DNA from 3 places in the Streptomyces sp. WG5 genome. Region 3 is predicted to be linked to each of the others. Evidence: riboswitches for the same ligand, from Rfam matches in the RefSeq annotation. Region 3 holds a riboswitch; each other region holds the start of a gene.
What was found. Region 3 has a riboswitch for cobalamin ahead of ACP4IX_RS22565 (ribonucleoside-diphosphate reductase subunit alpha). Riboswitches for the same ligand answer to the same signal wherever they lie in the genome.
Positions count from the first base shown of each region.

Region 1: it holds a riboswitch for cobalamin, as region 3 does, so the genes downstream of both, ACP4IX_RS10160 (ABC transporter substrate-binding protein) here and ACP4IX_RS22565 (ribonucleoside-diphosphate reductase subunit alpha) in region 3, are expected to answer to the same signal.
Region 2: it holds a riboswitch for cobalamin, as region 3 does, so the genes downstream of both, ACP4IX_RS15015 (cobalamin biosynthesis protein) here and ACP4IX_RS22565 (ribonucleoside-diphosphate reductase subunit alpha) in region 3, are expected to answer to the same signal.

Region 1 covers NZ_JBNGGC010000008.1:37,879-41,146, reverse strand. Annotated here, with positions in the region: gene ACP4IX_RS10165 (FecCD family ABC transporter permease) at 1-782, opposite strand, end outside; gene ACP4IX_RS10160 (ABC transporter substrate-binding protein) at 863-1,942, opposite strand; cobalamin riboswitch at 2,006-2,191, opposite strand; gene ACP4IX_RS10155 (M56 family metallopeptidase) at 2,386-3,268, opposite strand, start outside.
Region 2 covers NZ_JBNGGC010000012.1:123,692-126,959, forward strand. Annotated here, with positions in the region: gene ACP4IX_RS15010 (cobyric acid synthase) at 1-1,119, opposite strand, end outside; gene ACP4IX_RS15015 (cobalamin biosynthesis protein) at 1,116-2,081, opposite strand; cobalamin riboswitch at 2,184-2,322, opposite strand; gene ACP4IX_RS15020 (hypothetical protein) at 2,557-2,778, opposite strand; gene ACP4IX_RS15025 (anion permease) at 2,813-3,268, opposite strand, start outside.
Region 3 covers NZ_JBNGGC010000021.1:62,849-66,116, forward strand. Annotated here, with positions in the region: gene ACP4IX_RS22565 (ribonucleoside-diphosphate reductase subunit alpha) at 1-1,238, opposite strand, end outside; cobalamin riboswitch at 1,364-1,487, opposite strand; gene mctP (monocarboxylate uptake permease MctP) at 1,622-3,232, opposite strand; gene ACP4IX_RS22575 (DUF3311 domain-containing protein) at 3,229-3,268, opposite strand, start outside.

The DNA of each region.
Region 1 (3,268 bases), on a different contig from region 3:
ACCAGGGCCGCGGTGAGCAGGGCGGTGGCGCACAGCACCACCAGCCGGGTGCGGGCCACGTGGACGCCGAGCGTGGCCGCCGCGTCCTGACCGAACGCGAAGGCGTCCAGTGTCCCGGCGTACCCGAGGCACACGGCCAGGACCACGGTCAGGACCGCCGCATTCGTCCACACGTCCGTCCAGCCCGCCCCGCCGAGCGAGCCGAGCAGCCAGAACAGCACGCCGCGGGTGGTCTCGGCGTCGGCCGCGGTCATCACGACGAACGACGTGAGCGCGGAGAACAGCTGCATCGCCGCCACGCCGGCGAGCACCACCCGGTCCGGGGTGCCGCCGAGGCTGTGACTGAGCAGCATCACCAGCGCGAAGGAGCAGACCGCCCCGATGAACGCCCCGCCCGACACGGACAGCGCGCCGCCGCCCACACCGAGGACGACGACCAGGACGGCACCGGTCGAGGCGCCGGAGGAGACGCCCAGGACGAAGGGGTCGGCGAGCGGGTTGCGCAGCAGGGACTGGAGCACGGCGCCGCACACGGCGAGGCCGGCACCGCACACCGCCGCGAGGAGGGTACGGGGCAGCCGCAGGTTCCAGACGATGCCGTCGCGGATCGGTGTGACGTCCGCGCCGGGGGCGGCGCCGCCGAGATGGGCGACGACCACGGACCAGACCTCGCCGACGCCGATGTCCGCGGGACCGATGGTGACGGCGACGGCCACGGAGGCGCACAGGGCGACGAAGCCGGCCGCCACCCACACCGGGGAGCGGCGGACGGCCGCGCGCAGGCCGGGGGTCCGCCGGCTCGTGGACGTCTCTCGGCTGCCCGGCGTCCTCCGGCTTCCCGGCGTCACCCGGCTTCCGGACGTCACTGGGTGAGGCCGTACGCGCGCAGCGCCGCCGCCACCTTCTCCACGCCCTCGACGGTGCGGATGGTGGGGTTCATCGCCTGCCCGCTCAGCAGCACGTACCGCTTCTTCCTGACCGCGGTCATGTTCTTGGTGACGGGGTCGGACTCCAGGAACTCGATCTTCTTCGCGGCGGTCTCGGCCGTCTGGGACTTGCGGGTGAGGTCTCCGACGACGAGGACGTCGGGGTCTCGGTCGGCGACCGTCTCCCAGCCGACCTGGGGCCATTCCTCGTGGGTGTCGTCCATGGCGTTCTCCGCGCCGAGCGCGCGGGTCATGATGCCGGGGGCGCCGCAGCAGCCCGCCATGTAGGGCGAAGTGGAGTCGGCGAACCAGTACATGAGGGTGACACCGGAGGCGTCGACGCCCGAAGTGGCTTTCGCGACCCGCGCCTTCAGGCGTGCGACCAGTTCGTCGCCGCGCTGCTCGACGCCGAACACCCGGGCCAGGTCGTGGACTTCACCGTAGACGGTGTCCATGGTCAGGGGTTCGCTGCGGACGCCGTCGCCGTCGCCGCTGTTGTCCTTGCCGACACAGTCGGACGGGGACAGGTAGGCGGGCACCCCCAGTTCGGTGAACTGCTCGCGCGTGGCCACGCCGCCGGAGCCGAGCGTGGAGGCGAAGGAGGCGGCGACGAAATCGGGTTCGGCGTCCAGGACCTTCTCGAAGGAGGGCATGTTGTCGGCGAGCCGGGGCACCCCGGCGTTCGCCTTCTCCAGGCCCTTCATGACCGGGTCGGTCCAGGTGGCAGTGCCCGCCATTCGGTCGGCCAGGCCCAGCGAGAGCAGGATCTCCGTGGTGCCCTGGTTGAGGGAGACGGCCCGTTCGGGTGGCGCGGGGATCTCCACCTTGTGACCGCAGTCGCTGACGGTGCGTGGATAACCGGCGGCCTCGGCCGGCGCCGCGGAGTCGGCGGCGGTCGTTCCGGAACCGCAGCCGGACGCCAGCAGGGCACCGGACAGCAGCAACGAGAAGCGGGAGCGGAAGGGACGGAAAGAACGCAAGGAGCGGCGGGAGCCGGCGGGGCGCGCTGCGGACATGGAAGATCCTCTGGCGTCGAGGGCTCATACGCGAAGCCCGTTCGTACGGTGTGGCCCGCGCCGTACGCGGCGCGGGTGCCAGCAGGTCTTCGGACTCGGGATCGTCCGGGCGGGACGCCTTCCCGGACGGCTTGTGCCGCCCAGTGGCCGTTGTCCCGCCCGTCCCCCTCACCGCTGCGCGTCAGCTCCGGATTCGCACCGGATTCCCTGACCCACCAGGTGGGTTCGACTGGCTCCCGCAAGCTACCACAGGGCCCCTGCGGTGCCAGGGGGGCGGCCATCCGCCCGACCTCCCGCGGCACCGCCCGCCCGCGCCTCAGCTCTCGGGACCGAGTACGGTGTCGATGACGTGGACGTCGGCGCTCGCCGCCCTGACGTTGCCGCCTGCCGGCCCCGAATGACCGGGATTCCGTGGGTCCTTCGGAGGGGCGGGCGCGAGACGCTCAGAGCGGCGTCGCGGCGCGGAGGATGAGGAACATCGTGACGGCGGCGTTCGCGGACGACATCGCCGACACGGCGGTTCCGGCGGCCGCGGCCCATGCCGCGAGGCCCACCGAGGTGAACACCGGGGGCCAGGTGCGGACAGCGGGAGCGGGGCCCAGCAGGGCCGCCACCCGGCGCGGTACCGGGCCGGGCGCCGCGAGGCCGGCGAGGGTGGCGACCGGGGTGCCCCGGGAGACCAGGGCCGCCTTGCCGATCGCGGTCGCCACCGCACGGCGGTTGCCGACCGTCCGCGCGGCCTCCTCGTCCGCCCACCGCTCCGCCGTGTAGGACACGGCGGTCCGCAGGGGCCGCAGGAACGGGTTGGCCAGGGCGGCGAGCCGGACGGTGAGCAGGAAGTGATGGTGCCGGGCGGTCAGATGGGCCCGCTCGTGCGCGAACAGCGCGCGCCGCTCGGCCGGTTCGAGGCAGTCGAGCAGGGCCGTGCTCACCACCACGCGGTCCCGGCGACCGCCGGGCAGCGCGTACGCGTAGGGCACCTCGTCCGGGAGTACGGCCACTCCGGTGCCCGGCAGTCCGGCCAGCGCGCGGTGGGCGCGGCGACGCACCCTGCCGTGCCGCCACAGGGCCCGTGCCGAGGCCACGACCACCGCGCACAACGCGGGGATCGCCGCCTTGCCGACGACCTCGTCGTACGGCACGGCCGCCCGCACCTCGGGGTCGGACCAGCCGTCCGGCAGGGGGTTGCCGGGCAGTTGCGCGGTGCCGACCACCATCACCAGGGCCAGGCACACCGTGCTGCACAGGGCCATCACGGCGGCCACCGCGGTGAGCAGCCTGGTCGCACTCCGCGGGTGCAGGTGCTGTTCGGCCAGCCGGGCGATC
Region 2 (3,268 bases), on a different contig from region 3:
CCGCACGCGCACGGGCAGCAGTCCGAGCCCGTCCACGTGCCCGGCGCGGGACTCGACGTCGTCCTCGATGTGCTCGCCGAGCAGCTGGAAACCGCCGCAGATGCCGAGCACGGGCCGCCGCTCGGCCACCCGGCGCGCGATGGCGTCCGCGAGCCCCCGCTCCCGCAGCCACTCCAGCGCCCGGACCGTCCCCCGCGTCCCCGGCACGATGACGAGATCCGCGTCGGCCAGCTCCTCCGGCCGGTCCACGAAGCGCACCACGACACCCGGCTCGGCGGCCAGCGCGTCGACGTCGGTGAAGTTGGACATCAGCGGGACCGCGCAGACGGCGACCCGCAGCACGTCCTCGCCGACGGGCGGCGTGACGACCGACTCCCGCACCGTCCCCCGCAGCGAGACGCGCAGCCCGTCCTCCTCGTCGATGCCGAGCCCGTGCCGGAAGGGCAGCACGCCGTACGTCCGCCGCCCGGTCAGGCCGTGCAGCATCTCCAGCCCCGGCTCCAGCAGCGAGACGTCACCGCGGAACTTGTTGACGAGGAACCCGGCGACCAGCGCCTGGTCCTCGGGCGCCAGCAGCGCCACCGTGCCGAAGAAGGACGCGAAGACGCCCCCGCGGTCGATGTCGCCGACGACGAGGACGGGGAACCCGGCGCCCCGGGCGATCCCCATGTTCACGATGTCGGTCCGGCGCAGGTTGATCTCGGCCGGACTGCCCGCCCCCTCGCAGATCACCGCGTCGTACGTGGCCCGCAGTTCGGCCAGACAGTCCAGCACGGTGCCGAGCAGCCGCTGCTGCCGTCCGCCGTGGTAGCCGCGGGCGCTCATCTCACCGACCGGCTTGCCGAGCAGCACGACCTGGCTGCTCTGCTCGCCGCCCGGCTTGAGCAGCACCGGGTTCATCTGCGCGGTCGGCTCCACGCGGCACGCCTGGGCCTGCATGGCCTGCGCCCGCCCGATCTCGGCGCCCTCGCGGGTGACGAAGGAGTTCAGCGACATGTTCTGCGCCTTGAAGGGCGCGACCTTGACGCCCTGACGCACCAGCCAGCGGCAGATCCCGGCGGTGACGACGCTCTTGCCGGCGTCGGAGGTGGTGCCGGCGACGAGGAGGCCACCGCTCATGAGTCACGTCCCTGTGTGAGTACCCGGCGGCCGAGCAGCCGCGCGCCCGCGCACACGCCGAGCGCCAGCCAGCCCACGCGCCGGGAGAGCCGCACGGCACGGTCGATGTCGCCACCACCGGCCCGGACGGCGCGTCCCGCCGCCCCGTTGAGGACGGGCCGGTGCTCGACCCGCCCGCCGTAGGAGAGCGTCCCGCCGAGCCGCACGCCCAGGGCGCCCGCGAAGGAGGCCTCCACGGGACCGGCGTTGGGGCTCGGGTGCTGCGCGGCGTCGGCGCGCCAGGCCCGTACGGCACCCCGCGGATCGCCGCCGGCCACGGTGGCCAGGACGGCGGTCAGCCGGGCGCCGGGCCACCCCGCGAGGTCGTCGAGGCGGGCCGAGGCCCAGCCGTAGCGGCGGTACTCGGTCGACTTGTGGCCGACCATCGCGTCCAGCGTGTTCACGGCCCGGAAGCCGACCAGCCCCGGCACCCCGGCCACGGCACCCCACACCAGGGCGCCCACCACCGCGTCCGAGGTGTTCTCGGCGACGGACTCCACGACGGCCCGGGCGATCCCGTCGGCGTCCAGCGCCTGCGGGTCCCGCCCGCACAGGTGCGGCAGCCGCGCGCGGGCCGCCTCGACGTCGCCGGCCTCCAGGGCACGGCCGATGGCGCTCGCCTCGCGGGCGAGCGAGGTGCCGCCGACCACCGACCAGGTGGCGGCGGCGGTCAGCGCGACGGAGGCGGCGGGGGAGCGGCGTACGGCGCGGGTGGCGGCCAGCCCGAGGGCGGCGGCGCCACCGGCGCACACGGCGGTGTGCAGCGCGCCCCACCCGCGGTGGTCACGCCACAGCACCCGTTCCACGGCACCGGCGGCACGGCCGAACGCGGCGACCGGGTGTCCGCGGCGCGGATCGCCGAGGAGGAGGTCACCGAGGAGGCCGGCGGCGGCGCCGTACGCGAAGACGCGTTCGGCACGCACGGGGCTCAGCCGGTCACACGGTCAGGGAAGAACCTGGTGCTGAACGTCGATCGGCAGCCGAGCATGGCGGTATGTCCTCACTCAGGGTGTCCGCGCCCTGGTTCGAAGAGACCGGCGGTGAGAGTTCCTGGCTCCCGGGGATCCTTCCCCGGTCACAGTGGCGGGACCGCGCCGGATTCGCACCGGGCTTCCTCTCCTGCCGCCGTATTGGCTCCGGAAGTCCACCACGGCCCGCGAACACCAGTCAACCTGGCGTTGACCTGCGGCGGGGGAGTGTGCGAAGGCCCACACGCGGGCGGTGTGCGCCGGCACGAGAAGAAGGCGGGGCGCGGGACGGTCGGAGTCCGTCCCGCGCCCCGCCTCACGGGTGTGCGCGGAGGGTCGGGTGACGTGCGTCGGTCGTACGGCCCTCGCGGGCGGGCGGCCTTCGCGGTCGGGTGACGACCGTCGTGGACCGGGCGACGACCGGCGTGGGTCAGGCGACGATCAGATAGATCCCGTACGCCACCGCCGCCGCGCAGGCCGCGAAGCACGCGTACGCGCCGGTGACCGCGAGGGCCGCGGAGCCGCCCTGCGCGGCGGCCCGCTCCTGGCGGGAGAGGCCGGTGATGCCGAGGGTGAACAGGCCCACCAGGACCACGGTGGCCACGAGGCTGACCCCGAAGACGGAGCCGAGAGCTGCCCAGTCGATGCTCATGGAGGTTCGCTTCCTTCGTACCCGGGGCGCGGGCTCAGACGGTGGTGGTGGCCGACGGGGCCTTGGAGTCGGACGCGGAGGCCGCGACGGTGCCCGCCAGGTCCTCGGTGACGCCCGCCGGGGGCGGGGACACGGCGGCCATCGCCGTGGTCACCACACCGGACGGCTCGGGCTCGTCGACGACGTTGGTGTGGTCGACGACCTCGCGCCGGGAGACCTTCCAGATGGCGGCGCTGGAGGCGACCAGGAAGACGGCGACGAGGGCGGTGCCCCAGTCACCCAGGCCGCAGACCCACTCGGCGATCGCGGCGACCAGGGCCGCGGCCGGCAGGGTCAGACCCCAGGCGACGAACATCCGGGTGGCCGTGGACCAGCGCACCACGCCGCCCTTGCGGCCGAGGCCCGCGCCCATCACCGCGCCGGAGACCGAGTGGGTGGTGGAGAGGGAGAAGCCGAGGTGCGAGGAGGCCAGGATGACCGTGGCGGCACT
Region 3 (3,268 bases):
CGCATCATACGGCCGTACAGCTCGCGGGCGGGGAGGGTCCTGCGGGCGAGCCCCGCGGCTTCGGCCCCGCGGTAGGCCGCGTCGAACTCCTCGCCCCACAGGTCGGTCAGCCCGGGCACGTCGGCGGGGGAGAACAACGACCACTGCCCGTCGGCGTCCACCCGGCGCATGAACTCGTCGGGGATCCAGTGCGCAAGGTTCAGGTTGTGCGTGCGGCGGGCGTCCTCGCCGGTGTTGTCCCGCAGTTCCAGGAACTCCTCGATGTCCGCGTGCCAGGTCTCCAGGTAGACCGCCGCCGCGCCCTTGCGCCGGCCGCCCTGGTTCACGGCGGCGACCGAGGCGTCCAGCGTCTTCAGGAACGGGACGATGCCGTTGGAGTGCCCGTTGGTGCCGCGGATCAGTGAACCCCGGGCGCGGACGCGGGAGTAGGCGATGCCGATGCCGCCGGCGTGCTTGGAGAGGCGGGCGACCTGGTGGAGGCGGTCGTAGAGGGAGTCCAGCTCGTCCTTGGGGGAGTCGAGGAGGTAGCAGGACGACATCTGGGCGTGCCGCGTACCGGAGTTGAACAGGGTGGGGGAGGAGGGCAGGTAGTCGAGGCGGCTCATCAGCCCGTAGAGGGCGGCCACTTCGTCGACGGACCGTACGGTGTCGTCCTCGGCGAGCCCGGCGGCGACGCGCAGCAGGAAGTGCTGGGGCGTCTCGACGGCCTTGCGGGTGATCGGGTGCCGGAGCAGGTAGCGGCTGTACAGGGTGCGCAGCCCGAAGTAGCCGAAGCGGTCGTCGGCGGCCGGGTCGATCAGCGCGTCCAGGCGGTCCGCGTGCAGCCGGACGAACGCGGCGGTGCGGTCGGCGATCAGGCCCTCCCGGTGGCCGGTGGCGACCGACCCGGTGAAGGAGGTGACGCCCTGGGAGGCGGCCTCGGCGCGGATGCCGAGGGTCAGCAGCCGGGCGGCCAGCCGGGAGTAGACCGGGTCCTCCGAGATGAGCCCGGCGGCAGCCTCGGTGGCGAGCTCGCGCAGCTCGGACTCGTCCGCGCGGGCGGACCGGCCGCGCAGCGCGGCGGCGGCGACCCGGCCGGCGTCGGCGTCGGGGAGGTCGGCGGTCAGCCCGGTCAGGGTGCGCAGCAGGGCGGCACCCGGGTTGTCGGGTTCCTCGCTCGCTCCGGGCAGCGGAGCCGCTGAGGTCGCTGAAGTCGTCACCGGGGTGGCTGAAACCGGGTCGGCTGGCGCGATGGTCACGTGGGGGCACTCCCTCGCTCGGCACGGGGCCTGGCGGAGGGCAGGGGGCAGCTCACGAGCGCACGCGGCGTCGCGTCCACCGGCCCATTCCACGAGGCCCGGACGTCATGGCACCCGGACCGGGACGGCCGGGCGCACTGTCGGCAGGTCCTCGGACTCGACTCGTGTACAGACGCACACAAGTACACCGTTGCGGGACAGTTCCGGATTCGCACCGGATTCCCCTGCGGCGACAGCGAGCATGAGCATACATCTTGTGCCGTGTTCCGCGAGCACCCCCAGATGTAGTGCCGGTCCGTGCCGGGACGTCAGCGCGTGGTCGTGTTCCGGGCGTACGACAACGGGCCGCCGGATCTCTCCGACGGCCCGACGCGTGCCAGGGGTCAGTGCGAGGCGCCCGCCGTGGCCGGCGGCAGTTCCACCTCGACGCCGGGGTCGCCCGCGTCCGCCGTGTAGTCGCCCGGCTTGGTCTCGTCGACGCCGTCGGGCGCCTTGGCCGCCCTCAGGACGAAGGTCAGGACCACGGTGACCAGGACGTTCAGCACGAAGGCGGTGAGGCCGATGTAGCCGATCTCGCCGATGCCGGGGATCTCCTTCGAGGAGCCGCCGAAGTGCTCCTGCGTCGGCGAGGCGACGCCGTACGCGGCGAGCGTGCCGTAGACCATGCCGACCGCCCAGCCGCCGAGCAGTGCCCAGCGGTGGAACCAGCGGGTGAACAGGCCGCCGACCAGGGCCGGGAAGGTCTGCAGGATCCAGATGCCGCCGAGCAGCTGGAAGTTGATCGCGACCGTCTTGTCCATGCCGAGGACGAAGACCAGCGCACCCACCTTCACCAGCAGGGAGACCAGCTTGGAGACCTTCGTCTCCTGCGCCGGGGTGGCGTCCGGCTTGATGAAGTCCTTGTAGATGTTGCGGGTGAAGAGGTTCGCGGCGGCGATCGACATGATCGCCGCCGGGACCAGCGCGCCGATGCCGATCGCCGCGAAGGCCACGCCGGCGAACCAGTCCGGGAACATGTTCTCGAACAGCTGCGGGATCGCCAGCTGCCCGTTCTCCACCTTCACCCCCGCCGCGATCGCCATGAAGCCCAGCAGCGCGAGCAGACCGAGCATCAGCGAGTACAGCGGCAGGATCGTGGTGTTGCGGCGGATCACCTCACGGCTGCGCGAGGACAGCGTGGCGGTGATCGAGTGCGGGTACATGAAGAGCGCGAGTGCCGAGCCGAGCGCCAGGGTGGCGTACGTCCACTGGCCGCCGTGGTCCGGCACCAGTCCGCCGTTGCCCGACTCGGTGAACTTGTCGTTCGCCGCGGCGAAGATGTCGTCGAAGCCGCCCAGCTTGATCGGGATGTAGATGATGGCCACCGCGATCACGATGTAGATCAGCGTGTCCTTGACGAACGCGATCAGCGCGGGCGCGCGCAGACCCGACGAGTAGGTGTACGCCGCCAGCACGCCGAAGGCGATCAGCAGGGGCAGATCCTTGACGAACCAGTTGGTGTCCTCGCCGCCGCCGACACCCATCACGTCCAGCACGGCCTGGATGCCGACCAGCTGGAGCGCGATGTACGGCATCGTGGCCAGGATGCCGGTCACGGCGACCGCCAGCGACAGCCCCTTCGAGCCGAACCGGCCGCGTACGAAGTCCGACGTCGTCACGTACCCGTGCTTGTGGGAGACCGACCACAGCCGCGGCAGGAAGGTGAAGATCAGCGGGTAGACCAGGATCGTGTAGGGCACCGCGAAGAAGCCGGCCGCGCCCGCCGCGTAGATCGCCGCCGGGACGGCCACGAAGGTGTACGCGGTGTACAGGTCGCCGCCCAGCAGGAACCAGGTGACCCAGGTGCCGAACGAGCGGCCGCCGAGGCCCCACTCGTCGAGGCTCTGGTCGTTCGCGGCCCGGCGCCAGCGGGCGGCCAGGAAGCCCATGGCGGTGACGAGGACGAAGAAGAAGATGAAGACGGCGAGTGCGACGCCGTTCACGCCGTCGTTCACTTGGCCCCGCCTTCCCGGCGGGCGCGCTGGTCACGC